Regions from separate parts of the Pseudodesulfovibrio profundus genome, predicted to be linked through region 1. Evidence: predicted binding sites of a transcription regulator. Region 1 holds the regulator's gene; each other region holds the start of a gene.
The links. The regulator sigma-54, encoded in region 1, starts transcription at its own class of promoters, with help from an activator protein. The targets are predictions, from matches to a motif close to CTGGCACGGNNNNTGCTT.
Positions count from the first base shown of each region.

Region 1 (10,472 bases):
AGGCAACCATGTTTCAATGATTTGGCCGTGGATCAAACGATTATCAATTCGAACAAGAGTCACGGGGCTTCCTATTTCTTAGTCCTTTTGCGCAGCATGGCACCAGCAACTTTGATACCTTGTGTTCCTGCAACGCGTACTTTCTCCGCCAATGGCTCCAAATCCATAGCCCTGCCCTGTATAGCTGCTACGAGCATCGGCAGATTCACACCGGTAATGACTTCCAGTTTTTCGGACTTCATGAGTGAAAGACTCATGGTCGTAGGAGAACCACCAAAAAGGTCGGTCAATGCCAGCACACCTCGCCCTTCATCTACGGAACGAATCGCCTTGCGGATTGACTCCATGGTTTCATCAACCCCCTTTTCGACATCGACCCCAACTGCAACACAATTCTCCTGTGGACCCAGCACGCTGGTGCCAGCCTCAAGCAGGGACTGCCCAAAGTCCCCATGTGTCACTATTACAACACCTATCTGTCGGGCTTTTTTCTTCTCTGATACAGTCATGTTTATCCAAGTTCCATGTGTCTGTGTTCAATTGTGACTGCATACCCTTTTTCTTTCAGTGTCGCCAGCAAGGACTCTGCAACAGAGACAGAACGATGACGACCGCCTGTGCAGCCCAGGGCCAGAGTTATTCTATAGCGACCTTCATTCGCATACAACGGCAGCATATATGTTATGAATTCAAGAAATTTTTCGTTGAACCCACGCCCTTCTTCACTTTCAAGAACATATTTTTGAACGGCATCGTCCAATCCGGACATCTGTTTGAGTGAGGCATCAAAGTATGGGTTCGGTAAGAATCGTAAATCAAATACGAAATCGGCCTCAGTTGGAACGCCATACTTGAAGCCAAACGTAATCACATGAACCCGCATTCCAGAGCCGAGTTCCTGAATAGCATCCCATTTGCTTTGAATGACACGTCGCAAGTCGTGAACAGAATAATCGGTCGTATCTAACACGAGGTCAGCATTTTGCCGAATGGTGCTCAAAAGCTCTTTTTCGTGCTCAAGCGCTTGTTCCAACCCCAAAGATTGACTCTCAAGAGGATGCATCCTCCTGGTTGTCGCATAACGCCGAACCAGTTCGGATCGTTTTGCTTCAAGGAAAAGAACCTGTGGTTTAAAACACAAAGCCTGGAGCTCGCGCAAAGCTTCATCCCAGCTCTCCACCAACTCCAATTGACGCATGTCCATGCCAAGCACCAGGCCCCTATATCGGGAGTCCTGCCGAATCATCAATTCGGCAATTTTGGCCGACATGCCAGCGGGCAACCCATCAATAGAGAAGAAGCCGAGATCTTCAAACACCTTAAGTGCGGTACTTTTCCCTGATCCGGAAAGACCGGTTACAATAACCACGGGAAATGAATTGCATGTACTCAAGAAGAGACCCTTTGCGAATTATACGTCTTGTAGAAGCTTCCAGAGTTCTTCAACATCTTTGGCTTCCATGAACCGTTCTCGAAATTCTTTATCTTTAAGCACTCTGGAAATCTGAGCGAGTATCCGAAGATGCATCCCCGCGATTTGCTCGGGAGCAAGCACCAGGAAAAAAATAGAGCACGGACGATTGTCCAGCGCTTCAAAGTCAACCCCTTCAGGGCTTCTTCCTACGACAACAACGACCTTTTCCAGGTTCTCCAGTTTACCATGAGGAATGGCAATGGAGTCTCCGATGCCCGTAGTGCCGAGTTTTTCACGATCAAGAAGGACACGGACTGCGTAGTCCGTGTCCAATTCGGAAAGAGCTTTACCCACAGGGGATATGAGTTCCATCAAAACCCCCGACTTTGAGTCGGAAGTCAGATTGGGAAGGATCAAATCCTTCTCCAGATAATCACCTAATTTCATAATTTAATTACCAGGATCAATCAGGCCGTAATCGCCGTTCTTCCGCCTGTAAATGACATTAACACCTTCTGTTTCCGCATTCAGGAATACGAGGAAATCATTGTCGAGCGAATTCAGTTGCAATGCAGCCTCATCAATGGACATTGGCTTGGGTTCATATGTGTCGGTGCCAACAATGGTAGGTCCGGCCTCCCGATTGCTTTCTTCATAAGCGAAGAAATTGGTCTGCACCTTGTTGCCTCGCCCGGAACGGACGCGAGACTTCATCTTTTCACGCATCTTTCGAAGTTGTGCTTCCAACTTGTCAACGACCATATCAATGGTCGCATACATGTCTTCGGAGTCTTCATACGCTGATATATGGATATTATCGGCATTCAGGATAACATCGGCCTTATGGCGAAACTTGTCGACCGACAGGTTTACCTGAAGATCGGCCTCATCGGAGTCGGAGACGAACTTGCCTACCTTTTCAAATCGCTTTTGTGCATAGCCCTTCAAATGATCGGACGGCTCAAAATCCTTGAAAGTGAAGCTTATGTTCATGTGCTACCTCCTGTTTATAGGTCCAACAAGTTCAAAATCAGAAGTACTGCTTGCGCTTGGACGAAGATGGAATCCCCATTGCTGAGCGATACTTGGCTACGGTACGCCTGGCGATGTTCACCTCAAGCTTATCCTTGAGTATTTCGCCAATTTTTTCATCGCTCAACGGTTTCTTCGTATCTTCTTCGGCAATCATCTGTTTAATGAGTGCCTTAACGCTCTCCGAACCCACCTGGGAACCATCGTCAAGATCCAACGCACTGTTGAAAAAGAACTTCAACTCAAATATCCCGTGCGGAGTGGAAACATACTTGCTCGTGGTAATCCGGCTAACGGTGGATTCATGCATTTCGATGTCTTCAGCAACCTCCTTGAGTATGAGTGGCTTCAACTTTGTGACGCCCACTTCAAAAAACTCTTTTTGAAAACGAATAATACTTTCAACTACTTTATACAAAGTTCTCTGCCGTTGGTACAGACTTTTCATCAACCAGGCTGCAGAACGCATCTTTTCTTGAAAATACTCTTTCTCTTTCTCGACAGCTCCGCGCATGGAGTCCATGTAGAAAGAATTCATTTGCAGTCTCGGCATCCCATCTTCATTCAGAATGATGACAAACTCATCACCATACTTGTAAACGAAAACATCAGGACTTACATAGTGCGGTTCAGTACTGGAAAAATTGGTACCGGGCATCGGATCAAGTGTCTGCATGAGATCAAGATATTCCTTGAGTTCTTCCATGGATATCTTGAACTTCCGCGCCAACGGCTTGTATCGATTCTTTTCGAGGTCTTCCAGGTGATCCCTGACAAGGGATTGGAGGATGGGATCGTCGTACCCAAGAACCTCCATCTGCACTTCCAAACACTCTTGGGGGGTCCGTGCGCACACACCAACCGGATCGAGGCGCTGAATGCGATGAACAAGGTTGTCGATTTCCTCATCCGTTGCGGGGACCATGGATCGTATCTCATCATTGGATGCCTGGAGGTATCCATTATGATCGATATTCCCTATGACCGCTTCGCCTATTTCAATCTCTCGCTCAGTAAAATTGGACAAACGCATCTGCCAGTGGAGATGACCTTCCAGCGAGGGCTTGGATGCCAGGCGAGCTTCAAACGACACCCCTTCTTCCGGGACTTCAGAGTCCCTGGATGCCGCTTGCTTGGATGTACTGGAAAATTCACCAAGATAGTTTTCCCAGTCAGCAGTCCGAACAAGTTCCTCTTCAGCCTGGGACTCTGTCAACTCTTCTCGCTCAGGAATTTCAGTTTCCGTTTCTGCTTCATCCAGAAACGGATTCTCCATCAATTCCTGCTGAACAGTCTCCAGCAGCTCCAAACGCGAAAGTTGCAGCAGCTTGATGGCTTGCTGCAGCTGAGGCGTCATGACCAGTTGCTGCGAGAGCTTGAGTTGTTGTCTAAGTTCGAGTCCCATATACCAGCCTTAAGGCATGCTTCCAAATACTGCCTAAATTGAATCCATTAATAAAAACCAAATAACTTGAATATCATTATGACACACTGAAAACCATGTGGCAAGCGTGCAAATATAACTATTGAAAAATATGAACTATTTTACAAACAATCGCCCCATGAAAAAAGTGTACCAACGTTTACATGGAGTGTAAATCGACTTATCAAAATAAGGCTTGATAAACTACAATCTGAAGTCTTCACCAAGATAAATTTGCCGAGCCTGACTGTCTTCAACAATCTCCTCTGGCGTACCTTCAAGAATTACCGTTCCCTCATAGACGAGATATGCCCGATCACAAATATTCAAGGTTTCTCTGACATTATGATCGGAAATCAGGATACCGATCCCCATGCTTTTCAAGACTGAAATGATTTCCTGAATATCGATTACAGCAATCGGGTCGATTCCGGCAAAGGGCTCGTCGAGAAGAATAAACTTCGGATTCATTATCAACGCCCGAGCGATTTCCAAACGACGACGCTCACCACCAGACAAAAACATGGCTGGTTGATCCGCCAATTTCGTAATCCGGAACATCTCCATCAATTCTTGAGCACGGGCATTCTGGTCTGCTCGGCTCAGAGCTGTTTGTTCCAATATGATTTCAAGATTCTGTCGTACGGACAGTTTTTTGAAAATGGAACTCTCCTGAGGCAGATAGCTGACCCCCATTCGGGCGCGTTCATGAAGAGGTTTATTGGTGAGAGGCTCATCACGCAGTGTCACCCTACCTGTATTAGGTTTGACAATGCCAACGAGCATGTAAAAGGTGGTCGTCTTGCCTGCGCCATTTGGCCCCAACAACCCAACGACCTCCTGGGGGTTCAACTCTAGGTTGATAGAGTGAACAACCTCTTTTTGCCCATATCGCTTGGACAGATCAGCAGCAACAAGACCCTGTGACATTATGGTACCTTCACGCCTTCCGGGGTCATGAAGACAGCCCGCACACGCTTTCCGTCACCACCGACAACTTCACTACGGTTTTCACGTGCATAAAAATTGATAACGTTACCACTCAGGCTGTTGGAACCATCCTGAAGTTTGGGGTTGTCTTCCATCTTGAGGAGCTGACTGGAAACATAATACGTCAGCTTTCCGCAGGATCCTTTGGATGTTCCTTTCTCTGCACGGACATTGCCCTCTGCAACGATACGATCAATGGAATCAGAGGTTAATGATGAACCTTGAGTGGTAGTGAGGAATGCCGTCAGCTTCTCTGACCAGAGGGTCAGCTTTCCATGAATTGCTACGACGTTGCCGACAAAGGACACGGTCTTTTTCGCCTCATCGTATATCATTCGATCTGAAGTAATCTTTACAGGTGCCCCTGTAGCTTCGAGTCCCCCACTACTTTTAGCCTTTTCAGGCTGTGCGCTCACTCCAGATTTGATTTCTCCAGTACCTGATACTCCGGAACTCTCTTTGCCTGCCCCACTCACAGGAACCAAGTATGCTGCATTGGCATATCCGACAGCATTATTCAAATCCCTGACTTTCTCATTGAGGTTGAAAATCGCGTACCAATCATCTTTCAGGAAATCGACTTTGACACGTTGCTTTTTCGCAAGCGTGACCACGTGTTCACCTTGAGGGGATCGTTTATCACGAACATTCAAATTCGCGGTTGCTTCTCGAATCTCGCCCCAATCCTGAGCCATAGCAAAACCAAAACTGCAAAATAACAGCAAAAAACTACATAGAACGACATGAACAATTCTCATGATTTGCATATGATTTCCCTACTCTTTGAATGGGGTTCCCTCTAGATTATTGGATGCAAGCAAAGCAACGACATTTCCGGCAGCGAGCATTTGGCGTGTAGCAAGATTGATTTCTACAGTATCGGCGGTCAGCGTCATGTCCGGTCGACGAACAGTGACCCCGCCCTTGAGGTATACCATTTCAGCGGAACCGAGGTACTCCATCTCTTTTGCCTCAAGTTCCATATCGCCAAAACGCCCTCCGACGTTCTCATACAATGTGAGGTTGTCCTTGCGTTGATCGACGATCCCTCGATCGCCTCTGACGTATACTTCCTTTCGATCCTCACCATAAAACGCCGTCAACTGAGGTCGTTCTACGCCAACAAGGCCCTGCCCCTGATTATACTTCGCAGAAGTGGCAAGCAGCTTCCAACTCAACGCACCTTGCTGTCCCTGAACCAGCTCAATATCTTCAGCTTTGATAGAGGATTCATCAATCAGTTCCTGCTGTGTCTTGTTGGTCTGGTCAGCCTGCTGAACCGATGATTCGGGATCAGTAAAGTACATTCTTTTGACTGCCATGCCGACAGCCAAACCGATGGAAAGGATAAGCAGCGAAATAAGCGCAGGACGCCTTTTCATTTAATCAACCCACTGCTTCTTTGCTTCTTCAAGTAGTCCTTGAGCTTCCAGCAAAAAAGAAATGGCTTCACGAACAGCCCCATCTCCGCCTTTGCGAGAAGATATCCAGTCTGCAGCGGCTCTTACCTCTGGTTGTCCATTGGGTACACTCATAGCCAAGCCGACAAGACTCATGGCTCCGAGGTCGATCCAGTCATCACCCATAAATGCAACTTCAGACGGAGAAATACCGATTTCATCACAAATTGATTCAACGATAGGCGCCTTGCGGTGATGGCCGGGATGATAGTGCTGAATACCCAACTCGCGTACACGAGTCTCCACTGGCTTTTGGTTGAGACCTGTAATGACACCAATCTCCAGTCCGGCCGATTGGGCTAGCTTGATCCCAAGGCCGTCCTGAACGTTGAAACGCTTCATGGCAAGACCATTGTCGTCATAATACAGGCCGCCGTCAGTCAGGACACCATCAACGTCGAGCAACAACAGCTTGATGCTTTTGGCGATCTCCACTGCGCGATCACTCATTGTTGATCTCCCAAATAGCCTTCAACCGGATCAGCAATGCTTCCACCTTATCAAGAGGCAGGCTGTTGGGCCCATCACACATGGCGTTTTCCGGATCAGGATGAGTTTCCATGAATACACCGTCGGCACCAGCAGCCACAGCCGCTGAAGCCAAGACAGGGACATACTCGCGCTGTCCGCCGGATGAACTGCCCTGTCCTCCGGGCAATTGGACCGAGTGCGTCGCATCGAAGACAACCGGGACGTCAAACTTCTTCATTTCAGATATGGCGCGCATATCGACGACAAGGTTGTTGTAACCGAAGGTTGCCCCTCGCTCAGTCAACCACACCTGTTCATTGCCAGATGCTCGAACCTTGTTGACGGCATTTTTCATGTCCCATGGAGCCAGGAACTGCCCTTTCTTGATATTGATGACTGCACCAGTCTTGGCTGCTGCAACCAACAAATCTGTCTGACGGCAAAGAAATGCAGGAATCTGCAGAACGTCAGCAACCTCAGCCACCCGAGCAGCCTGCTCAGGATGGTGGATATCAGTGACGATCGGCAGCCCTGTTTCCTTTTTCACTTCAGCCAGAATAGACAGACCATCATCCATGCCAGGGCCGCGAAAGCTCGTAACAGATGTTCGGTTCGCCTTGTCAAAAGAAGACTTGAACACGAGAGTCAGCCCTAAGTTGTCCGCAATCTTCGCAAGAGTCGATGCGGTCTTCAGGCTGATCTCTCTATTCTCAATGACGCACGGTCCGGCCAGAATGAACGGACCGGACCGGCTTGATTCATACAAATTGTTGAATGACAACTAGTTGCCCCTCTTTTCTTTATCCTTTTTGGCAGCTTTAATGAAGTCTCTGAACAAAGGATGCGGATCCATTGGCCTGGACTTGAATTCCGGGTGGAACTGGCAGCCGAGGAACCAGGGATGATCGGGCAATTCTACGATTTCCATCAAAGACTCGTCCGGAGCTGTTCCGGAAAGAACCATACCGTTCTCTTCAAACTGCGGAATGAACTCGTTATTGAATTCAAAGCGATGACGATGACGTTCATCAATATTGACAGTCTTGTAGGCCTCGTAGGCAACGGTATTCTTCTTCAGCTTACATGGGTAGGAGCCAAGACGCATGGTTCCGCCCTTGTCAGACTCTTCACACCGTGTTTCCGTTTTCTTGGTGCGGAAGTCATACCATTCTTTCATGAGATAAATGATATTGTGTTCCGTATTCATGTCGAACTCTTCGGAGTTGGCACCCTCAAGTCCGATCACGTTACGGGCAAACTCAATGCAAGCACACTGCATGCCCAGACAGATACCGAAGAAAGGCACCTTGTTCTCACGAGCAAACTTGATTGCCTGGATTTTCCCTTCGACTCCACGGGAACCGAAGCCACCGGGAACGAGGATACCATCAAGTCCAGCCATCTTCTTGGCGATATTCTTGGCGGTCAGCTTTTCGGAATTAAGGTAAACAAGTTCGACTTTTACCTCATTGGCAACACCGCCATGTACCAATGCCTCGTGCAAGCTCTTGTAGGCTTCCGTCAGGTCAACGTATTTTCCAATGATACCGATACGGACAGACCCGCTTGGATTCTGGAGCGTGTGGACCAGCTTTTCCCACGGCTCAAGCTCTGCGTTCTTTGCAGGGAGTTTAAGAAGAATGGCGATTTTCTGATCGACGCCCTCTTCATAAAACTTCTGGGGCACTTCATAGATGGAAGAAACGTCAACGCCTGTGAAAACAGCATCGGAATCAACATCACAGAACAACGCAATCTTACGCTTGAGGTCAGCTTCAAGCTCGACTTCAGAACGACAGATAATGATGTCGGGCTGAATACCGACACTGCGGAGTTCCTTGACCGAATGCTGAGTAGGCTTGGTTTTCAACTCACCTGCGGCCTTGATGTACGGAACCAAGGTCAAATGGATGTAGAGAACGTTCTCTTTTCCGAGGTCGTTCTTGAGCTGGCGAATCGCTTCAAGGAAGGGCTGACCTTCGATATCTCCAACGGTTCCGCCGATCTCAATCAGAGCGACGTCTTCACCATTGGGAAGGTTGATGACAGCCTCTTTGATGGCGTCGGTAATATGCGGAATGACCTGAACAGTACCACCGAGATAATCGCCACGACGTTCCTTTTCGATAACGGAGTTGTAGATCGAACCGGAGGTGTAGTTGTTCTGCTGGCTCAGGGAAGTACCGAGGTAGCGCTCGTAGTGACCAAGGTCGAGGTCAGTTTCGGCACCGTCATCGGTTACATAAACCTCACCATGCTGGAAGGGGTTCATGGTGCCTGGATCAACGTTGATGTATGGATCCAGTTTCTGGATGGTCGCTTTAAGCCCCCGTGCCTGGAGGAGTGCGCCAATGGATGCTGCGGCCAGTCCTTTGCCCAAAGAAGACAAAACACCGCCCGTGATAAATATGAATTTGGTTTTCATACGAAAGAAAGCCCCTTCGTTCTGCTTGAATTATATGGAAATACAGTAACAATCAACATGGCTCATCCATGTTGACTGTCACGCGCCGGACACGTATGTTGCAGCCCAGCAAATAGCTGCTTCGCAAATTTTGCAGGGTACAGCCACAAAGTCAATACGAAGAGGAGAATTTAATGGCCCCCGTTAATGCCTTAGTCATAACCGGATACGGTACCAACTGTCACAACGAGTCCGCATACGCTCTGAAAGCAGCGGGTGCAGACCTTGTAGATATAGCCTATTTTTCTGATCTTGCATCCGGTCATGTGAACATGGAAAAATATAATTATCTCCTCTGCCCCGGCGGATTTTTGGATGGAGATGATCTTGGCGCAGCGCAGGCTGCCGCCCTTCGCTGGAGATGGTCCACAACTGAAAATGGAAAGCCCGTTCTTGATCAGCTGAAAACTTTTTTTGATAATGGTGGAATAATTCTCGGCATCTGCAATGGATTCCAATTGCTCTGCAAGTTAGGATTACTTCCGGCCATTGGCGGCAAGTACTTTGAACGCCAGGTATCGCTGTCATATAATGATTCCGGACGTTTTGAAGATCGATGGGTTACTCTTAAAATCAATCAGGAATCTCCGTGCGTCTTCACAAAGGGTATTGAGTATCTTGAAGTACCCATTCGTCACGGTGAGGGAAAAATTATTCCCATGGACGATGCCATGCTTGATGAGATCGTCAAAAACAATCTGCACGCTGTCCAGTATGTCGACCCAGAAACCAGAGAGATCACTCAGGAGTACCCGCAGAATCCGAACGGATCTCCTTTGGGAATTGCCGGCCTGACTGACCCAACAGGAAGAATTTTTGGTCTGATGCCCCACCCTGAAGCGTATAATCACCCGACAAACCACCCGTCCTGGACCCGTGGTACTGATGGTGAAATGCCTCTCGGACTCGCCATGCTTGAAGCTGGCGTACAATACCTCAAGAACCAATAAGGCGCTTGTAGGGCAATGAAGATTACTCCCCCTCCAGATGCGCCTGCCGGATCATCCTGGCGAGCGTTGATGGATGTGGCATTCAGTGAAGCATGTAAAGCGGCAAAAACAGGTGAAACTCCTGTTGGAGCCGCTTTATTCACTCGTACCGGGACGTTGATTGCCAAGGCTCACAACCGTCCGATCGGACTGAATGATCCAACAGCCCACGCTGAGATATTATGTCTCAGGCAAGCATCCGAGGTGATGGGCAACTACAGGCTCAATG
Region 1 covers NZ_LT907975.1:339,412-349,883, reverse strand. Annotated here, with positions in the region: gene DPRO_RS01695 (PTS sugar transporter subunit IIB) at 1-63, opposite strand, end outside; gene DPRO_RS01690 (PTS sugar transporter subunit IIA) at 72-509, opposite strand; gene rapZ (RNase adapter RapZ) at 512-1,393, opposite strand; gene DPRO_RS01680 (PTS sugar transporter subunit IIA) at 1,412-1,861, opposite strand; gene hpf (ribosome hibernation-promoting factor, HPF/YfiA family) at 1,865-2,407, opposite strand; gene rpoN (RNA polymerase factor sigma-54) at 2,445-3,851, opposite strand; gene lptB (LPS export ABC transporter ATP-binding protein) at 4,074-4,799, opposite strand; gene DPRO_RS01660 (LptA/OstA family protein) at 4,799-5,626, opposite strand; gene lptC (LPS export ABC transporter periplasmic protein LptC) at 5,636-6,241, opposite strand; gene DPRO_RS01650 (KdsC family phosphatase) at 6,242-6,769, opposite strand; gene kdsA (3-deoxy-8-phosphooctulonate synthase) at 6,762-7,571, opposite strand; gene DPRO_RS01640 (CTP synthase) at 7,572-9,215, opposite strand; gene DPRO_RS01635 (phosphoribosylformylglycinamidine synthase subunit PurQ) at 9,389-10,204, shown strand; gene DPRO_RS01630 (nucleoside deaminase) at 10,220-10,472, shown strand, end outside.

Region 2 (10,472 bases), 980 kb from region 1:
ATGGCTATGAATACGATGAAATGCATGTGGATGGCGGTGTGACCAATCAGGTTTTTTCGTATCCTCCGAGCATACGGCTTCGTGATGAATTGAAAAAAATGGGTGAAGAGCGTGACGTTGAACTCTATGTCATCCGCAATGACGCCTTGCGCTCCAAGCGAACCATCGTGGCGCCGCGTATTGCTGACATTGCTTCACGATCACTAATGGGATTGATTCGCAATCAGGGCATCGGCGATCTGTACCGGATATATTACACGGCCAAACGGGACGATGTTTCCTTTCATCTGGCGGTCATTCCACCCGAGGTGGACCAGAAATCCGACGAGATGTTCAGCCCGGAATATATGAAGAAGCTGTTTGAAATAGGCCGCTCCAAAGCCATGGGTGAAAAACCGTGGCTCAAAGACCTCCCTCATGACCTGATGCGTGGCGCTTTCTAGCTGAATAGGGACGAGAGTTGTTGAATCCTCTGCGTCTACGATTCCCCAATAGATTTCCTTTTGCCTGACTGTCGAGCCAACTCGTTCCGCTGTCTGCGTAGCTGTTTCAAGTGAAACCCTGTTCGTTCGGCGCCATGATCCGTCGGGCTTCAATATCCCTGAATATACTTTGCTGGCTGACTGCTGAATCCAGATAGATCATCTCGCTGGATTCGCCGTATTACATTGTCATTTTTTGTGTTGAACAAACGTTTGACATAGAACATGTGTAAGCGTAGTAACTGTTCTCTGAATTGTGGAGTGATGTTGCAAAATATTGAGTGAAAGGAAGTTTTTTACATGAGTGATGCGCCGAAATCATTGAATAAAAAGGCTCAAGGGGAAGAGACTCGGGCCACGCTGATTGCAGTGGGTGCCAAGTTGTTCGCCCTGCACGGATTTCATGGTGTGTCCATGCGGAAACTGGCTTCGGAGTCAGAGGTCAATCTGGCGACTGTGGGCTACCACTTTGGCGGCAAGGCGGGATTGTATGAGGCGATCCTGCGTGAAATATTCGATGTCCGCGACAACTTGTTCCCTTCCGCTCAAGAGACCAGAGAGCAGGTTGCCAAGGCCGGCACTGACCCCAAGCGACTGGGGGATGTTGTCTCCTGGTATGTACACCGGATGGTGAACGGGCTGCTTGATTGTGAAGAGAACTTTTGGCCCGCATTCCTCATTTCTCGTGAGTTCGCCCAGCCCACAGCTCAGTTCAAGGCTCTGGAGCAGGAGTTTTTCGATCCTGTCTTCGAGTCCCTGATGACTCTTGTCTGTGCCGTGCTGCCCAAGGATACGGATAGGGAAGAGCAGATCATTGCAGCGCACTGCATGATCGGCATGGTCGTCAAATTTCTTGAAGGTGCCGAACTTATCAATCGCCGTCTTGAGTGGGAAAGCTACAAGGGACGTGGAACCGAAAAAATAGCCGAGGTCCTCGGCAAACGCATGCGAGGCTTTTTTGGCCTCCCCATGGAGAATATATAATGAACCGTTTTATTCCTTTTGCCCTCTTGCTGTGCCTTGTTTCCTTGCAGGCATGCAACCAGTCGCCGGAAGAGGTCAAGACACCGGTTCGTCCGGTCAAGACCATGGTGGTGAAGAGCAACGACGAAGGGCGTCGCTGGACGTTTTCGGGTACGGCGGAAGATGCGCTCGAAACCGACCTTTCCTTCCGCGTCAATGGCAAGATCGTTCATTTTCCGGGTGATCAGATCGGTCGCAAATTTGCTGAGGGAGACATCATCGCGCGGCTCGATCCCGCTGATTACGAGCTGGAGGTCCGGCAGGCCAAGGCCAACCTTGAGCAGGTCAGGGCCAAATTTGTTCGCGCCGAGGCTGATTTGAAGCGTAATCGTCAGCTGTATGAACGCAATGTCATTTCCCTTGGCGAGCTGGATCAGATTGAAGCGGAATTCAAGTCCTATGACGCCCAGCTCAAGGCCTCTGCCAAGCAACTGGAAATTGCGCAGAAACATTTGCTCTATACCGTTCTCCATGCGCCTTTCAACGGCTGGATCGGCAAGGTGGAAACCAAGATTCACCAGAACGTGAACGCCGGGCAACCCGTGGTTTCGTTCAATGCTGGTCGCCAGATGAAGATGTATGTTGCCGTGCCTGACGTGCTCATTACGCAGGTCCAGGAAGGGGATGAAGTGGAAGTGGTCTTTGACGCCATCCCCGGCAAAACCATGACCGGCAAGGTGATGGAAGTGAGCGTGGATTCCGCATCCGGTTCCGCTTATCCCGTGAAAGTGTATCTCGACAATAAAGAAAAGCTGATCCGCAGCGGCATGTCAGGGCATGTCAACTTCCTGCATCAGGGATCGGGAAAAGACCGCTTGTTCGTTCCGCCCGTAGCCGTGGTCGGCAAGCCGGACGGTTCTCGCATCGTGTGGGTCGTCGATCCTGAGACTTCCACCGTTAAGCCCCGCACGGTCACTGTGGGTGAATTGTCCGCCCTTGGCCTTGAAGTGCTTGGCGGTGTTTCCTCCGGCGATATCGTCGTGACCCGTGGCGTGCACAGCCTCAAGGAAGGGCTCAAGGTTCGCTTCTCCAAGAACGGTCTGGAGGGTTAGCTGTGAATCTCGCCAAATGGTGCATTGAAAACAATCGGACCTCGCTGGTCCTCTTCCTGATCATCGCCGTGGGTGGTGTGATGACGTTCTTCAGCATCCCCAAGGATGAAGACCCCGACTTCACCATTAGGGTGGCGCTGGTCTCCACGCAGTTTCCCGGCGCTTCCCCCCAGCGGGTCGAAGAACTGGTGACTGACAAGCTTGAGGAAAAAATCCGTGAAATGGACGGGCTCAAAAACGTTCGTTCCCAGTCCATGACCGGTGTTTCGATCATTGAAGTGGAGTTCGTGGATGCCCTGAAGGACATGGAACCGGTCTGGCAAAAGCTCCGCAACAAGATTACGGACGCCGAACCAACCCTGCCTCCCGAAGCTCACAAGCCCATGGTCAACGACGAGTTCGGTGATGTCTTCGGTATTCTTATCGCCATCACGGGCGATGGGTTTTCCTACCGCGAGCTCAAGGACGCCGCAGATGACATGCGTGACCAACTGCTCAAGGTGGACGGTGTGGGCAAGGTCGAGCGCTGGGGTGTTCAGGATGAACGGATTTTCGTTGATTTCACCAACTCCCGCATGGCTGCGGCAGGCATCAGCCCATTTGCCCTGAGCCAGATCATCGATCATCAAAATACCATTCAACCCTCCGGTTCATCCAAGGTCGGTGCCGAGCGTATCGTCATCGAACCGACCGGTGAGTTCAGCAGTGTGGACGACCTGTATTCCTTGGCTATCCGGCCCCCCGGGCAGAAAAGCTCCATCCGGCTCGCTGACGTGACTACCATCACCCGCGGTTTTGCTGATCCGCCGTCCACCATGACCCGTTTCAACGGGAAACCCGGCCTCATGTTGGCTGTGTCCATGGCCGAAGGCGGCAACATTACCGAACTGGGTGATCGCATCACCAAGCGACTGGATGAGTTGAAAGAGCGGATGTTCCACGGCCTTGAAACCGATATCGTGGTTTTTCAGCCCGATTACGTGGATACCGCCATCAACGACTTCATGATCAACCTGTTCGAGGCATTCATTTTCGTGGTTGTGGTCATTCTGGTCTTTGCCGGATTCAAGACCGGACTCGTGGCCGGTTCGCTGGTTCCCATGGCAATGCTCGGCTGCATCGGATTGATGCCGTTCTTTGACGTGGGCCTGCAGCGAATCTCCATTGCCTCGCTGATCATTTCACTGGGTATTCTGGTGGATAACGGCGTCGTGGTTTCCGAGGCTATTCTTGTGCGACTTGCCTCGGGCGAAGAGCGCATGAAGGCCGTGAAAGAAGCGGTCTCAGAACTCTGGATGCCGCTGCTCGCCGCTTCCCTGACCACGATATTCGCGTTTTTACCGATTCCGTTGGCAGAGAACGCCACGGGTGAGTTTTGTTTCTCGTTGTTCGTGGTTGTCTCTTTGGCACTGCTCTGTTCATGGGGGCTCTCCATGTCCATGGTGCCGATGATGTGCTACTACGTCCTCAAGCCAAAGGTGCAGATTCAGACATTCACCAGCCGGATGTACCGTGGCTACAGGGCGTTCCTGCTGTTCTGCCTGCGCAACCGGACTGTTTTCGTCGCAGCGGTCGTGCTTTTGTGCGTTGTGGCTGGCTGGGGATTCCAGTTCGTACCCAAGATGTTCTTCCCGCCCAACGAGCGGGCGCAGTTCACCATTGATTTCTGGCAGCCTTATGGCCGGGATATCACGGCCACCAATGACCGTGTGCAGGAGCTGGAAGAGTTCCTGCTTGCGGATGAAGAGGTGAACAGTGTCGGTACGTTCGTCGGCCATGGCGGTCCTCGCTGGTATCTCCCCCTCAATCTGGAGCAGCGAAATGACAACCTCGCCACGCTCATCGTCAACACCGTGTCCGTTGAATCCGTGGACCGCGTTATCGATCGAACTCGCGATGAATTGAACAATGCCTTCCCGGATGCGGATTTCAGCCTGAAGAAGTTAATGAACGGCCCTCCGGTGGGTGCGCCATTGCAGGTCCGAATCTCCGGCCCCGATATCAAGACGCTCTATAGCCTGCGAGATCAGGTCGCCAACATTATCGAATCCAATGCAGGTATCACCCGCGTATGGGACGACTGGGGTCAGTGGACCAAGAAGATGCAGGTCGAAGTGGATCAGGACAAGGCTCGCGAAGCCGGGCTGTCCAGTTTCGATGTCGCAGTATCTTTGCAGACATCCATGAGCGGTCTCAAGGCCTCGGAGTACCGCGAGGGTGATACGATCATCCCGATCATCCTGCGTAATGACGAAGGATTTCGCGATCGTCTGGACAAGCTCGAATCCCTCAATGTTTATTCATACGACAGTGGCAAGGCGGTTCCGCTCAGTCAGGTTGCGACTACTCAGATGGCCTGGCAGCCCTCGGATATCAGACGCCGGGACCAGACACGGACCATGACCGTCAAGGCGGACGTGGCCGATGGTTACTATGCGCTCTCCATTCTGAACAATGTCCGTCCTGAAGTGGAGGCGTTGCAAAAGACCGATGAATGGCCGCTGGGCTATACGGTCGAGTACGGTGGTGAGTTCGAGAAGTCGGTGGAATCCCAGGAAGCCATCAACGCCAACATGCCGTTGGCTATGGGCCTGCTGATTCTTGTGCTGGTTTTCCAGTTCAACTCCCTGCGTCGCCCGTTGATCATCCTGCTGACTCTGCCTCCCATGCTTGTAGGTATCACGGCTGGAATGTTGGCAACCAACGCGCCGTTCGGTTTCATGCCCATGCTCGGCATGATTTCCCTGCTTGGTATCATCGTCAATAATGCGATCATGCTTATTGATCGCATCGAAATACAACGCGGGCGCGGCCTGTCCCTTGCGGACTCCATCGTCATTTCGACCATGGAACGTGCACGCCCGATCATCATGACCGCCACCACGACCATCATCGGCATGATTCCGCTCTCCTTGCAGGGCGGGGAGATGTGGCGGCCCATGGCCAACCTGATCATGTCGGGACTGGCCTTTGCCACCATCCTGACACTGGTCCTGTGCCCGGTCCTGTACTCGATCTTCTACAAGCAGTCCTTCAAGGACTACGAGTGGGACCCCTCGCTACCGGAACGGGGTAGCGACCTCACTGCCTAACCAATGCAAAAGCCCTCGCGAATCTGTCGCGAGGGCTTTTTTGTGGGCATGACACAGTGAGCAGGGTCAGATGGAACAATGCATCCTCTCCAGCGAATTAGCCAGTTGCGGCAGGTAGGGTTCGGTAAAGAACAAATGCTGATCCAGCGGCAGCTTGCGGGCGGGAGCTGTGGCTGTAGTCTGAATGGTTATGGTTTGTTTTCCGATACTCACGACCATGGGAACGATTTCCTCCTCCGACTCACTGCACAGACTTTCGCGTGTGCCAGGTACAAAATGCGAGATGGTCCCGTTGGGATGGACGGCCTTGAGCTTACTCAGTGTGGTCGTGACCCGGATGACATTGCCGTCCTCGTCAAACACCAGTGAATTGGCATCACCGTTTACCCCGACAGCGTCCGGGTCAAAGGCGGTTATTTCGCCTGCGAGTGTCTGGATGGTGGAAGGGGCGGCAGGCTCCAGGGATTCAATGACACCATCACGAGTGAAGCTGATACCGATGCGGGCTTGGATAAATCCCGATGCAGTGGATACGGGAATGGTCTCGCCCGGCCACAGGGTAATGCTGCGGATGGCTTCATTGTCATAAAATGATACGCTGATGACCCGCGCTTCTCTTTTTCCCAGTGGGGTTAGCAGGCGGACGGGGGCAGCCAGGCTTTCCTCATCTTCCTGCGTCCAGTAGCCGGACAGCTTGCCGTTGAGCGGAAAAATGCGGTTGATGGTGCCATTCTCATGAAAGGAAACCAGCTCGGCAGGGATAGCCCCGGCAGGCGTTACAATTGGTGTCTGCGTTTCCAGCGGGATGGACTTCACCTGACCGTTCGCATGATAGGTGATGGGTTCGATGTCTTTTCGTCGCAATTCGGTGGCTGTGGTCTGCGGTGTCAGTTCGCCGTATCTGGTAGTGATGGTTGTCATCGTGTTTCTCCTTTGGCTGGATTGAAGGCATGCGCGGAGTGGGGCATGGATACGGAAGCTGTCAGAACGGTTTCCGTATTGTCTTTTGTATTATGGGCTGATCCATCGGCTTGGAGCGGAGTGGACAGCATGCATATCCAGAGCATGGCATAGATGAATTTTTTCATGGGGGACCTCCTAGTGACGTTTAGCCAGTTCAGTGAATTCGGAATCCGAAAGAGGGCGCTTCAATTCCCAGGACAGTTTTCTTACAGCCGAAACGAGCGCGGGGATTTCCTGAGTCTGCCAGGGTATCTCGTGATGGCCGAGAGCCTGGGCAACGGCGGCCCGCCCGCTTTTGCCGCCAACCGCGACAACGCGCTCTGCACCGATTGCTTGTGGTGAGTACGGCTCGAAAAGGTCAGTGGATTTGCTGAGAGCATGCGCATGGATACCGGATTCGCAGGAGAATATGTCCTTACCGGCAATGGGCTTTGTGCGCGGGACAGATATGCCGGCAGCTTGAGCGACCGTATGGCAGAGCGGGCGAAGGTGTGCAGTTTCATAATCATGGGTTGTCTCCTTTATGCTGAGATAGGCTGCCACCTCTTCCGTGGCGGCGATACCGGATCGTTCTCCGATGCCGAGGACCGAAACATCTGCATAATCACTCCCGGCAGACAGTGCGCTGATCGCATTGCCCGTGGCCATGCCGAAGTCATTATGACAATGGACGGCCAGATCGATGGAAAGGCTGTTGCGAAATGCGGTCACAAGCCGCTGTGTCTCCGGGGGCGTCAGCACGCCAAGGGAATCGGAGAGGCGGATGCGCGCTGCACCGGTTTCTTCGGCAATCTGAGCCAGTGAAAGGGCAAAGGCCGCATCGGCCCGGGATACATCCTCCAGTCCTACGGAGAGGTACTTGATGCCAAGCAGCCCCGCTGTGAGCAGGGTACGGGCGACTCGTTCCCTAAGCCCTTCGCGATTGGTCTTGAGCCGAGCGGCAATATGGCTGTCAGATACGGGGACCCCGACATTGATTCGGTCAACGTCGAGTTCTGCGGCAAGTCGGATGTCCGCATCCCGGCACGGCGTCCAGACAGACAGTTTCGTTTGTCCGGCAACCGGGCGTAGCCGACGGATCAATTCTTCCAGTCCTTCCTGACCAATCCAGCCGATCTCCAACTCCTCGACGCCGAGAGCCAGAAGGCCGTTGGCGATCTTCTCCCTCATATCTACTGAGAAGTAGGCGCCGAAAAGCTGGGCTCCTTCCCTGAGTGTTGTGTCGATCAGCATGATCATCGCTCCTGTCGTTCGTTACATTGATATGCATATAAAGCAGGAACGGTGCCAAAAACGACAGATTTGCTAAGTGTTTGAAATTATTGAACTTGTCTGTTTACCTTCTTGTCTAAAATCTACCTACACTTTTGTAGTTTCCTACAATGATGTCATTTGAAAGTGTGGTTTCCTACATTTTTGGTAGGTGGTTTTTCTCGCCGCTCTTTTAGTTTTTCTCCTGTTATTACTGTTGTTTGTGTTGTTTTTACAGGTTTGGCACGTCACTTGCCAATAGGAGAAACAACTACGCCACAAATAACCATGGAGGAGAAATCATGAGAAAAGTAGCAATTTACGGAAAAGGCGGCATTGGAAAGTCCACCACCACTCAGAACACTGTTGCCGGTTTGGCGGAAATGGGCCGCAAGGTCATGGTCGTCGGCTGTGACCCCAAGGCCGACTCCACCCGCCTGTTGCTCGGTGGTCTGGCTCAGAAGTCCGTTCTCGATACCCTTCGTGAAGAGGGCGAGGATGTGGAACTCGAAGATATCCGTAAGCCCGGATTCGGTGGAACCTGGTGTGTTGAGTCCGGTGGCCCGGAACCCGGTGTCGGTTGTGCCGGTCGCGGAATCATCACTTCCATCAACATGCTCGAATCCCTCGGCGCCTACGAAGAGTCCGAAGGCCTTGATTACGCCTTCTACGACGTCCTCGGTGACGTTGTCTGCGGTGGGTTTGCCATGCCGATTCGTGATGGCAAGGCCCAGGAGATCTACATCGTCTGTTCCGGCGAGATGATGGCCATGTATGCGGCCAACAACATCTGCAAAGGTATCATGAAATATGCCGAATCCGGTGGCGTCCGCCTTGGTGGTCTGATCTGTAACTCCCGTAATACCGACCGTGAAGCGGACCTGATCACCGAGCTTGCCTCTAAACTCGGCACCCAGATGATCTACTTCGTGCCCCGTGACAACGACGTCCAGCGCGCAGAGATCAACCGTAAAACCGTCATCGAATGGGATGGTTCCGTGAATCAGGCCAATGAGTACCGCGGTCTGGCCAAAGCCATCGACGAAAACGAAATGTTTGTCATTCCTACCCCGTTGGAAATCGAAGACCTGGAACAGCTGCTGCTGGACTACGGCATCATGGAAGCTGCCTAGCCTCTCTCCCTTATCAGGGTTGGTGTATGGGTAATTGTAATCAAAGTATAGTAATATCAAGTTGATAGGAGAGAGTGAAAATGATGATCATGGTAAGAGCTATTGTCCGTCCCGAAAAAGCCGACGATGTCCTGGCAGCGCTCATGGACAACGGTTTCCCCGCTGTCACTAAATACTCGGTCGCAGGTCGAGGCAAGCAGCGCGGCATCAAGATCGGTGAAGTCACCTACGATGAAATTCCCAAGACCATGCTCATGAGTGTCGTCAATGCTGCGGACAAGGATTTCGTCATCACCACCATCATGGATGCGGCCCGCTCCGGTGCCAAGGGCGCTTTCGGCGACGGTAAGATTTTCGTCACCGAAGTGGAAGATGTCTACACCATCAGCTCCGGCGTCAACGAGACCGCCGCAGCCAGCGAGGAGGCCGCGTAATGAAGGAAGTCATCGCAGTTGTGCGCATGAACATGATGAACAAGACCAAGACCGCGCTGACTGAAGCGGGCGTCGATGCCTTCTTCGCTCATGAAGCACAGGGTCGAGGCAAGGGGTTCGTCAATGCCGCAGTCGTCGAAGGCGCGGAGAGTGGCTACGAAGAAGCCGCTGAAGTGCTCGGCGAAAAAGGCAAGCTCTATCCCAAGCGCATGTTGACGGCGGTCGTTACCGACGACCAGGTCGAGGAAGTTGTCGAAGCCATCACCAAGGTCAACCAGACCGGAAAGCCCGGCGACGGCAAGATTTTTGTCCTTCCCATCGGCGACGCTGTTCGCGTCAGAACCTCTGAAGCCGGCGAACAGGCCATCCTGTAGCCGCCGCAGAAGGAGAGTAAATACATGGCCAAGACGAAAAAGGTTGTGCAGCTCATGCCCACCGACATCAAAGAGGAACTCCTTGCGAAGTATCCTCCCAAGGTGGCCCGGAAGCGCGCAAAACAGATAATGATCAATGAAGCCACGGAAAGCGAGGCTCCGTCAGAGATCCTGGCGAACGTCCGCACCATCCCCGGCATCATCACCATGCGCGGTTGCACCTACGCAGGCTGCAAGGGCGTCATCATGGGGCCCACCCGCGATATCGTGAATATCACCCACGGTCCCATCGGCTGCGCCTTCTACTCGTGGCTGACCCGCCGTAACCAGACCGATGCCGGTGAAGATGGCGAGAACTACATGACCTACTGTTTCTCAACAGACATGCAGGATCAGGACATCATCTTCGGTGGTGAGAAGAAGCTCGAAGCATCGATTCAGGAAGCCTATGACCTGTTCCACCCCAAGGGAATATGCATTTTCGCCACCTGTCCTGTCGGACTCATCGGTGATGACATCCACGCCGTTGCCAAAAAGATGAAAGCCAAGTTCGGCGATTGCAACGTCTTCGCCTTCTCATGTGAAGGATACAAGGGCGTGTCCCAGTCTGCCGGTCACCACATCGCCAACAACCAGGTCTTCACACACCTCGTGGGCGAAAACGAGGA
Region 2 covers NZ_LT907975.1:3,530,630-3,541,101, forward strand. Annotated here, with positions in the region: gene DPRO_RS16500 (patatin-like phospholipase family protein) at 1-443, shown strand, start outside; gene DPRO_RS16505 (CerR family C-terminal domain-containing protein) at 783-1,466, shown strand; gene DPRO_RS16510 (efflux RND transporter periplasmic adaptor subunit) at 1,466-2,557, shown strand; gene DPRO_RS16515 (efflux RND transporter permease subunit) at 2,560-5,649, shown strand; gene DPRO_RS16520 (hypothetical protein) at 5,716-6,570, opposite strand; gene DPRO_RS20160 (hypothetical protein) at 6,567-6,737, opposite strand; gene DPRO_RS16525 (LeuA family protein) at 6,748-7,845, opposite strand; gene nifH (nitrogenase iron protein) at 8,166-8,996, shown strand; gene DPRO_RS16535 (P-II family nitrogen regulator) at 9,077-9,430, shown strand; gene DPRO_RS16540 (P-II family nitrogen regulator) at 9,430-9,804, shown strand; gene nifD (nitrogenase molybdenum-iron protein alpha chain) at 9,829-10,472, shown strand, end outside.
Region 2: nifH (nitrogenase iron protein) is a predicted target of sigma-54. The motif match lies at 8,104-8,121, and genes of this name have one in related genera.

Region 3 (10,472 bases), 1.6 Mb from region 1:
GTTGGTTATATCATCCACGAAAGAAAGCTTGCTGATGCCCGAACGGATCACTTCGGACAACTGGAACGTGGCACGGGGTTTCGCATCCGGCACCAGAATGGCGAACTTGTCGTTGGAAAAACGGGCCACCGTCGTATATTTCGGGCAGAGCTTCTGGAGCAGGCGCCCCACTTCGGAGAGTATGTCATCGCCGGTCAGGTAGCCGTACTGCTCATTGATCCACTGGAATCCATCCAGATCGAGAAACAGCACCCCCAGCGTGCCGGTGAACGCCATGTCCACTTCCCGACTCTCCACCCCAGTGGCGCAGGTTCCCGTATCAATGCAGCCTTGCACCTGATCAATGGACTTTCCCAATTCATCGAGGAAATAGTCCCGCGAGAACAGGCCGGTCAACGGATCAGTGACCCCTTTCTTGTACAGGGCAATCTTCTCCAGCACGTTGCTGGCCAGGGACATGAGGTATTTAGGTTCAGTTGAAGGCGCCTTGAGCCGAACGCCCTTGGCGATAAAAAAGCATAACATCTCGCCCTGAAAGATCAGGGGCAGAATCAGTTCCTTGTCTTCGGCCCGATATTCCGGATCAGGAATGTCCTCGTACCGCTCCCGAGGGAAGAAAAGACTGTATGATGAAAATGGCAGAAACTCATTGATACAGTCTTTGATGGTGTGCTCGAAATCGATCAACTCCTGGGGAGTGAACGACAGGTATCCGTCAGCGAAGATGTCATTAATTGTTCGCATAATACGGAAGGGTACAATGGGGTCGTTTTTTTCTCAAACAAAAGTTGCGCATTAAAGAGGATCGGCTCTTTTGATTCCGGCTGTTAACCTGCATTGCATCAAAAAGGATATCGACTATATCAATGTATCCAGATATAGAAATTTTTCTTGACTATTCCCCTTAAGCCTGTCAGCTACTCGGTAACAATACGGAACTATGCAAATACTGACTGATCCAAAAACACTGCAAGCCAAATGCCTTGAGTGGCGGAAAGCGGGCCTGACAATAGGCCTGGTTCCGACCATGGGGTTTTTCCATGAAGGCCACCTCGCACTCATGGAAAAAGCGCGTCCGTTGTGTGACAAACTGATCGTTTCGCTTTTCGTCAATCCGACACAGTTCGGAGAGAATGAAGACCTCGACAAGTACCCGCACGACTTCGACGGCGACAAGGCCAAGGCCCAGTCCATGGGCACGGACCTCTTGTTCGCACCGGCTCCAGGCGACATGTACGACAACGACCACGCCACGTGGATCGATGTCCCCGAGTTGGGAGAGCATCTGTGTGGTGCTGCCAGACCGGGCCATTTCCGGGGCGTGTGTACCGTGGTTACCAAATTGTTCATGCTCTCTCAGGCAGACGTGGCCGTCTTCGGCCAGAAGGACTGGCAGCAGCTCGCCATCATCCGGCGCATGGTCAGGGATCTCAACATCCCGATCCGCCTTGTCGGACACGAAATCGTTCGCGAAGCTGACGGCCTGGCCCTGAGCTCGCGCAACGCCTACCTGACGGAATCCGAACGGGCTGCGGCCCCGGCCATCCGGCAGGGACTGCTCAAGATAGCCGAGTCCGTTACCAACGGAGAACGGGACGCGGAGACCATCAAGGAACTTCTGCGCCGCGAATATACTACCAACCTGCCCGATGGACGGGTAGATTACATTGAGGTTGTCGATCCCGACGCCATTACGCCGGTATCCGAGGCAACCAGCACGGTATTGGTTGCTGTGGCCGTCCATTTGGGCAAGGCCCGGCTGATAGATAACATTCTGATAGAGGTGTAAACCATTGGCTCAACGCTGCTTTCTGAGCGCCAAGATTCACGGCGTCACCATAACCTGCGCTAACCTGGAATACCGGGGTAGCCTCTCCATCGACACCAAGTTGATGAAAGAAGTTGGAATCCTGCCGTATGAGCAGGTGGACGTATATAATATGGACAACGGAGAACGTTTGACCACCTACGCCATTCCCGGCGCTCCCGGCGAGATTTGTCTCAACGGAGCTGCCGCACACAAGGGCAAAGTGGGCGAACGCGTCATCATCGCCACCTATATGTGGCTGGATGAAACCGAGGCGAAGACCCGAAAGCCCCGCGTTATCGTTGCTGGCAAAGACAACACGGTCGACGAAATCCTTGAGTGCGACCTCAATCCCGATTTCTAGACGATCATTTTATAGCAGTATCCTGAAGGAGGACTCTGATGCAGATTGAAGGTAAATACCTGTTCACTTCCGAATCCGTGACTGAAGGTCACCCCGACAAAGTCGCTGACCAGATTTCCGATGCCATCCTGGATGCCATCATTGGTCAGGACCCCATGGCTCGCGTAGCTTGCGAAACCCTGGTCACCACCGGCATGGCTTTCATCGCCGGCGAAATCTCCACTTCCGCCTACGCTGATTTCCCCGAAATCGTCCGCGACACCATCAAATCCATCGGCTACAACTCTGCCGACAACATGGGCTTTGACTGGGAAACCTGCGCTGTTATTTCCTCCATCGACAAGCAGTCCCCGGATATCGCACAGGGTGTCGATCGCCAGAAGCCCGAAGAACAGGGCGCAGGCGACCAGGGCATGATGTTCGGTTTCGCTACCAACGAAACCCCGACCCTGATGCCCACCCCCATCTACTACGCTCACAAGCTTTCCAAGCGTCTTACCGACGTCCGCAAGGAAGGCGTTCTCGACTACCTGCGTCCTGACGGAAAGACCCAGGTCTGTGTCCAGTTCGACAACGGCAAGCCCGTTCGCATCGACAACGTGGTTGTTTCCTCCCAGCACGCTGAAGGCGTTGAGCTGGCTCAGTTGCAGGAAGACATCCTCCGCGAAGTCGTGCTGAAGACCCTGCCCGAGAATCTGATCGATGAGAATCTCAAATCCTACATCAACCCCACCGGTCGTTTCGTTATCGGCGGCCCTGTCGGCGACTGCGGTCTGACCGGTCGCAAAATCATCAACGACACCTACGGTGGCGCCGGTGCTCACGGCGGTGGCGCATTCTCCGGTAAAGACCCGTCCAAGGTTGACCGCTCCGGCGCATACATGGCCCGCTACGTTGCCAAAAACGTTGTCGCTGCCGGTCTGGCCGAACAGTGCGAAGTACAGATCGCTTACGCCATCGGCGTTGCCGAGCCTGTCTCCGTCGTGGTTTGCTCCCGCGGCACCGGTCAGGTATCCGACGAGCAGCTCACCAAAGCGGTCACCGAAGTATTCGACATGCGTCCTTACTACATCCTTGAGCGCCTGAACCTGCGTCATCCCATCTTCCAGAAATCCACCAACTACGGCCACTTCGGTCGCGAGTTGCCTGAATTCTCCTGGGAACAGACTGACGCTGTCGACGATCTTCGCACTGCCTGCAAGATCTAGCGCACGCGCACTCTACCTGAACACGACAAGACCCCTGACGGCATGCCGTCAGGGGTTTTCGTTTGTCCGCATTATAGAATAAGATAGGGTGTTCACTTATTCGTTTCACATGCTATTCTACAGTATGAGTAGAAATGCCATTCTCATTATAACTGCTGCATGCGCGGCACTCCTCATGAGTTTTTCGACCGGCATCTGCGGCCAGTCTCGCCGAATTGTACTGGCGACGCACGACCTGAATCCGTACGGATACTATCATGATTCAGGAAAGTTCGATGGCGATGCAGTTCGCGTGGTTCGATACGCACTGGATAAAATGGGAATATCGCTCAATCTCATTGTGGTTCCGTGGGAGCGTGCCCAACTCATGACCTGGGAAGGTGAAGCCGACGGTTTTTTTGCTGCCTCGAAAAATGAATACCGCGAACGCCATGGAGTCATGTCCGAGATCATCGCCGACCAGAAATGGACATGGTACATGCTCAAAAGCAATCCACTCGATCCAAGCAACGACGATTTCAAAGAGAATGCGCGTGTCACATCATTTATTGGTGCCAATATGCTCAAATGGCTCAAGAACAACGGTTATTTGGTCGCCACGCCTCCTAAAAACACAGAAGCACTCGCAAGAATGCTCCAGTATCAACGGTTTGACGCCGCCCTGGCCAACCATCGAGTCATGGAGAACATCATCCACAAGCACAAACTGCACGGCAAGTTCAAAAGCCGCACGCTTCAGGACAAGCCGCTTGGTGTGTACTTCAACCGGAATTACCTGGCACGCCACCCGGAGTTTCTCGAAGAATTCAACCACTATGTACGTGAATACCGAACGCTCAATCCATAAGTCAGGAACAGGTTTTGTCTTCCTCGCGAGTCAAGTCGGCGCATAGGATGATGTGCCGTCCGCTGGCCCGGTGATACACCACATGGGCAATGGTGGTGCACAGATTGCCGGATGCCAATGAAATATATGGCGGCGTAGTGAATTTCTCCAGCCCAGCCTGGATGGGAAGATAGTATTCCTTGAGCGAATGGTCGGCGCCCATGGAGGCCGGTTCATAGAGAAACCGCTTGGATTCCTTGAGCCGCTCGGGGTTGCAGACGGTATCCGTCATCTGCCTGCCCTTCATATCGAGCACATACAGGCACTCCACATTGGGGTACGTGACCATGAATTTGCTCAGGGCATGCCTGATCCCTCGGGATGGCGTGTCGGCCAGAATCTGACACATGGTCAGTACGATCAGGTCAAGGCGCGAGAACAGACGTTTTTCCTCGGCTATGCGACGTGTTCTATTCAACCGATGCTGATCGGCCAAGGCATCCACCTTCTCCGACATGCCCGGAACCGCATCCAGCCCCGGCGCAGGTCTGGCAAAATAGAATCCCTGAAACACATCAATGCCGTTCTCCAGCAGACACATGGCTTCACTGCTTGTTTCGACCCCTTCGGCCACCACAAGCGAGCCTATGCGATTCGACATCTGGGTAAAACTTCGGACGACTTCCAACTTGTGGAAATGACGGTTCACCCCGGAAATCAACGATCGGTCCAACTTGATCACATCCGGTTTGATCAGGGGAATACGATCCAGATTGGAATATCCGGCACCAACGTCATCGAGCGCAATGAGGAAATCCTTTTTCCGGTAGAAGCGCACGAATTCCATGAGTGCATCCACATCACTGCAACGGGATTCGATGATCTCGATAATGACATTGTTAGGGCTGATGCCACACCGCTCCACCAGTTTCAGGAGATGGTTCGACCCTCTGGTAAGCGAGTTGATGCAGGATGCGTCGATGTTCATGGAAAGCATGACCGTCTTGTCGCGTCGATGCAACGCAGCAAAGGATTCCATGGCCTTTGTTCGGCACACTCGATCCAGTGCAAGACGTGACGCCCCGTCATTGGCCTGCTCGAAAAGCAGGTTTGGCGGGATGATGTCTCCGGTTTCGGGATCAAAGCCCCTGCTCAAAGCCTCCAGCCCGATAACCGCTTTTCGCTTGAGCGAAACCTGGGGCTGAAAATGGGTCAGGATGAGCTTTTTATCTACTATTTCCTGTAGGGTAGGCATACTGGTCAACATAGTCGTAAGTGAGGGTTCCAAGAATAGTTAAATACGTGTTTGAACTTATGATGAAAGTAAGCCGGGGCGGGAAAGCCCGCCCCGGCTGATTATCGATTCGCAATCCGTTTTTTAGAGGATGCCGTCTTCGCCGGTACGGATACGGAGGGCCTTGGCCAGTTCCGTGACGAAGATGACACCATCGCCTTCGGTTCCGGTTTGACCGGCGGTCTGTATCGCTTCGATGGCTTTGGCTTCAAAGTCATCATTGACGCCGATTTCAAGACGAACCTTTTTGAGCAGGTTCACTTCCATCTGAACGCCGCGGTAGGTTTCGGTGAATCCTTTCTGGCGTCCTGAGCCGAGGATGTTGGTGACGGACAGTGAGTAGATCTCCTTGGCATAAAGAGCCTGCTTCACGTCGTTGAGCTTTTCGGGTCTGATGTATGCTATGATAAGCTTCATTTTCTTATTCTCCTTGTGATGTCTGGGGTTCAAATCTTCGCGACTATTCGTTGCTGAAGAGCTGGAAGCCGTTGTAGGACTCGGAGCCGTGTTCGGCTATATCCAGACCCTTGAGTTCCTCTTCCTTGGTGACGCGCAGACCGAACATGGCCTTCACGATGGACATCAGGATATACCCTGCGCCGAACGCCCAGATGAAGAAGACGCCGACACCGATGAGCTGTACGCCGAGCTGGGCGAAGCCGCCGCCGTAGAACAGGCCACCGTCGGTATTGAAGAGACCGCAAGCCAGGGTACCCCAGGCACCGCACACGCCGTGGACAGAAGATGCACCGACCGGATCATCGATCTTCAGCACCTTGTCGATGAATTCGATGGACATGACCACCAGCATACCGGCGATGAGACCGATCACGATGGAACCGGAGGGAGAAACAGTGGCACAACCGGCAGTGATACCGACCAGTCCGGCCAAAGCGCCGTTCATGGTCATGGAGATGTCAGGCTTGCCGTAACGGAACCAGGAGATGATCATGGCGCCGAGCACACCGCCACCGGCAGCGAGGGAGGTGTTCATTGCGATGAAACCGATGGTGTTGTCAGCAGTGGTGGTGGAACCGGGGTTGAAGCCGAACCAGCCGAACCAGAGGACGAAGACGCCCAGACCGGCCAGGGGAATGTTGTGGCCGGGGATGGCCTTTGCCTTGCCGTCTTCAGTGTACTTGCCGATACGGGGACCCAGGACCATGGCACCAGCCAGGGCGATCCAGCCACCGACGGAGTGAACAACGGAAGAACCGGCGAAGTCACAGAAACCAAGGCCTTCGAGCCAACCTGCGCCGTCATCGCCGAGCCACAGGGAACCCCATGCCCAGTGACCGGACAACGGGTAGATGACACCGGTCAGGACAATGGATACGATGATGTAGCTGGAAAATTTGGTGCGCTCTGCCATGCCACCGGAAACGATGGTGGCAGCAGTGGCGGCAAATACGGACTGGAAGAACCAGAACGTGTAGGTCCAGGGCAGATCAGCTTCGGCAACACCGCCAAGGGCGTAACCGGAAGTTCCCATGAAGCCACCGGCGTCAAGGCCAAACATGATGGCAAAGCCGAAAAGGAAGAAGCAGATGGATCCGACAGAGAAATCCAGGAAGTTCTTCATCATGATGTTACCGGCGGATTTCGCGCGGGTGAAACCTGCTTCGACACAACCGAAACCGGCCTGCATGAGCATGACCAGGATGGCGGCGACCAGGGTCCAGAGAATGTTACCATTGCTCTGCGTGAGGTACTCTACCTCTTCTGCGTGGGCGAGGGTCGGAACCAGTGCTGCACCAATTGCGGCCATGGCGACTGCGACCTTCGAAAACTTGGGGGTCGGGGACTTTCTTACAAACATTGCGGTACTCCTCCTTGAAGTGGAATGCGTTGCTTAACCTGCCCCTCCTCTATCAAGACCCGTGCCAAAACCGATTAATGTTGCCATTTGCGTAAAAACTGGTATTTTAGCGTTTTTGAAAGTGTTCTTTTTTTGCAAATTTGTTATTTTCTACATTTTTGAATTGTCCAAATTGCATCAAAATTGTCAATTCATAACTACTCGCAAAAATGACCGCCGGTCACACTAATATATAGTAATATACGATATCCACCTGAAATTTCGTAAAATTTTATCGTTGACATAAAACTTGGCATGGTGTTAGTGTTCTTGCATCATGAAGTTTGAAGCCACCCACTCCGCATACTTTTCCTACTTTTACTTTGGATATTGGTATACCCACGCTCGTGGTCTGGGAAGAGGTGCACTGTAACCAAGTGGTGGATACAAACAAACTAGAACCTCTTTTAGGGCCGCGGGCGTAAGCCGGCGGCCCTAATTTTTTTCGACCGCCGGCAAAAACCGTTCGGGGGCCTAGAAAAAAAACAAGGAGCAAAAAGATGCACATCGGCAAAGCAATTCGATTGGAACGAATCGTCAATCGCAATACGGGGAAAACGATCATTGTCCCCATGGACCATGGAGTCACAGTCGGACCAATTGACGGTCTGGTGGACATGCGGGAAGCAGTGGGCAAAGTGGTGGATGGCGGAGCCAACGCCGTCATCGAACACAAGGGACTCGTTCGATGCGGTCACCGAGCCGAAGGAAAAGATATCGGCCTGATCGTCCACCTCTCCGCCTCAACCACCCTCTCCCCCTTCCCCAACGCCAAATCCCTCGTCGCCAGCGTAGAAGACGCCATCCGCCTCGGCGCAGACGCCATTTCCATCCACTGCAATCTCGGTGATGAGACCGAATCCGCCATGCTGGCCGATTTCGGTAAAATTGCCGCCGACGCCTCCAACTGGGGCATGCCGCTTCTTTCCATGGTCTACGCCCGGGGCCCGAAAGTCGGCAATGAATACGACCCGAACATCGTTGCCCACTGCGCCCGTGTCGGAACCGAGCTTGGCGCCGACATCATCAAGGTCAACTACACCGGCGATCCTGAAACATTCTCCAAAGTATGTGACGCCTGCTGCGTACCCGTTGTCATCGCAGGTGGCCCCAAACTCGACAGCACCGAATCCTTCCTCCAGATGGTTCACGATTCACTGGAAGCGGGCGGCGCCGGCTTGTCCGTCGGACGCAACGTCTTCCAGCATGAGAATCCCACCAGACTGGTTGAAGCTCTGAACATGATAGTGCATCATGACGAATCCGTAGAAAAAGCCCTCGAACATATCAATCAACAGTAATTGGAAGCACCATGAAAAAAGTCATCTTCAAATCGGTCCCCTTTGACAAAAAGCTGATCACCCTCGCCCTCGAATCCGGTGTGGACGCCGTTATGGTGGAAAAGGATCAAGTGGAAGCCGTGCAATCCCTTGGTCGCGTCACTGTCATCACCCCTGAAGACATGCCCGTTGTCGAGCTGACAAAAAAGGCGGATGAGGACACCGCGGTCAAACGCATCGCAAAAGGCGAGGACGTGGTCCTGAAAAAGGGCTGGGAAATCATCCCGGTAGAGAACATTCTCGCACAGGTGGATACCCTTGCCCTGGAATGTGAAAATCTGGATCGTGCCGTTCTGGCAGCCGGTATCCTTGAGCGTGGCTGCGACACCGTGGTCGTTCTCCCTGAAGGAGCCGCCGACCTGAAGCAGATCGTTACCGAACTCAAACTCTCGCAGGGAACCATGGATCTTCAAATCGCAACCGTCACTGAAATCGAGCCCACTGGCCTCGGCCACCGCGTCTGCGTCGACACCATCTCCATGCTCAAGAAAGGCCAGGGCATGCTCATCGGTAACTCGTCGGCCTTTTCCTTTCTGGTGCATGCCGAGACCGAGTCGAACCCCTATGTGGCCGCACGCCCCTTCCGCATCAATGCCGGTGCAGTTCACGCCTATGCCCAGATGCCCGGTGACAAGACCACCTATCTCGAAGAACTGGGTGCCGGAAGCGAAGTGCTCATCGTCGGTGCCGACGGCAAGACTTCCCTGTCCACGGTCGGTCGTGTCAAAGTCGAAGTACGCCCCATGCTGCTGATCAAGGCTGCAGTGGAGACCGAAGACGGAACCAAGGAAGGCCAGGTTTTCCTGCAAAACGCTGAGACCATTCGCGTCGTCAACGACAAGGGCGAGCCTGTTTCCGTGGTCACGCTGAAAAAGGGCGACAAGATCATGGTCAAGACAGACGAGGCCGGAAGACACTTCGGCATGCGCATCAAGGAAGAGATCAAAGAGGGATAATCCCCGTACCGATTTCCAATGATGAACGATAGCAGTAGCCCGTGTGGGCGATGAACATACCAACACTTGAAACCAATACCTGACGCCACAGAACAGGCACGACCCCAGGGTCGACAGGAGAAAACGATGGCTGACAACGAACAAAACGACATCCCGGATCTTGGTGAACTGCGCGGTCAGATAGACAATCTGGACCAGCAGATCGTCAACCTGCTCAACAAACGTGCTCAGGTGAGCCTCAGCGTTGGCCGCTACAAGGCAGCCAAAGGCGAGTCCATCTACAAGCCGTTTCGCGAGCAGGAAGTGATGAACATGATCGCAGATTCTTCCCCCGGCCCGCTGCCGGACAGACACCTGCGCACCATATATCGGGAGATCATGTCTTCCTCCCGTCATCTGCAACGCCCGGAAAATGTCGTGTATCTGGGGCCGGAAGGCACCTTCTCCTATTTTGCAGCCATCGAACACATGGGAAGCTCCGCCGCGCTGACGCCCAAGAACAATTTTGAAGAAATCTTCCGCGCCGTGGCCGAAGAAGGGGCCGAACTGGGCGTCATCCCGCTGGAAAACTCCATTGAAGGCACGGTCGGCCAGGTCGTCGATCTCTTCATGAAGTATAAGGTATATATACAGGCGGAGGTCTTCAGCCGCATCAGCCATTGCCTCATGTCCCATGCCGACTCCCTTGATGACGTAGAAGTCATTTACTCGCATCCCCAGCCACTCGGTCAGTGCCGGGAATGGTTGCGCGCGAACATGCGCGACGTGCCGACCATCCCCATGGAGTCCACGGCTGAAGCGGCAAAGCTGGTCGCCAGC
Region 3 covers NZ_LT907975.1:2,929,132-2,939,603, reverse strand. Annotated here, with positions in the region: gene DPRO_RS13875 (GGDEF domain-containing protein) at 1-744, opposite strand, end outside; gene panC (pantoate--beta-alanine ligase) at 941-1,789, shown strand; gene panD (aspartate 1-decarboxylase) at 1,794-2,171, shown strand; gene metK (methionine adenosyltransferase) at 2,210-3,379, shown strand; gene DPRO_RS13855 (substrate-binding periplasmic protein) at 3,489-4,226, shown strand; gene DPRO_RS13850 (EAL domain-containing protein) at 4,228-5,460, opposite strand; gene DPRO_RS13845 (P-II family nitrogen regulator) at 5,584-5,916, opposite strand; gene DPRO_RS13840 (ammonium transporter) at 5,960-7,318, opposite strand; gene DPRO_RS13835 (2-amino-3,7-dideoxy-D-threo-hept-6-ulosonate synthase) at 7,858-8,658, shown strand; gene DPRO_RS13830 (3-dehydroquinate synthase II family protein) at 8,670-9,653, shown strand; gene pheA (prephenate dehydratase) at 9,780-10,472, shown strand, end outside.
Region 3: DPRO_RS13840 (ammonium transporter) is a predicted target of sigma-54. The motif match lies at 7,369-7,386, and genes of this name have one in related genera.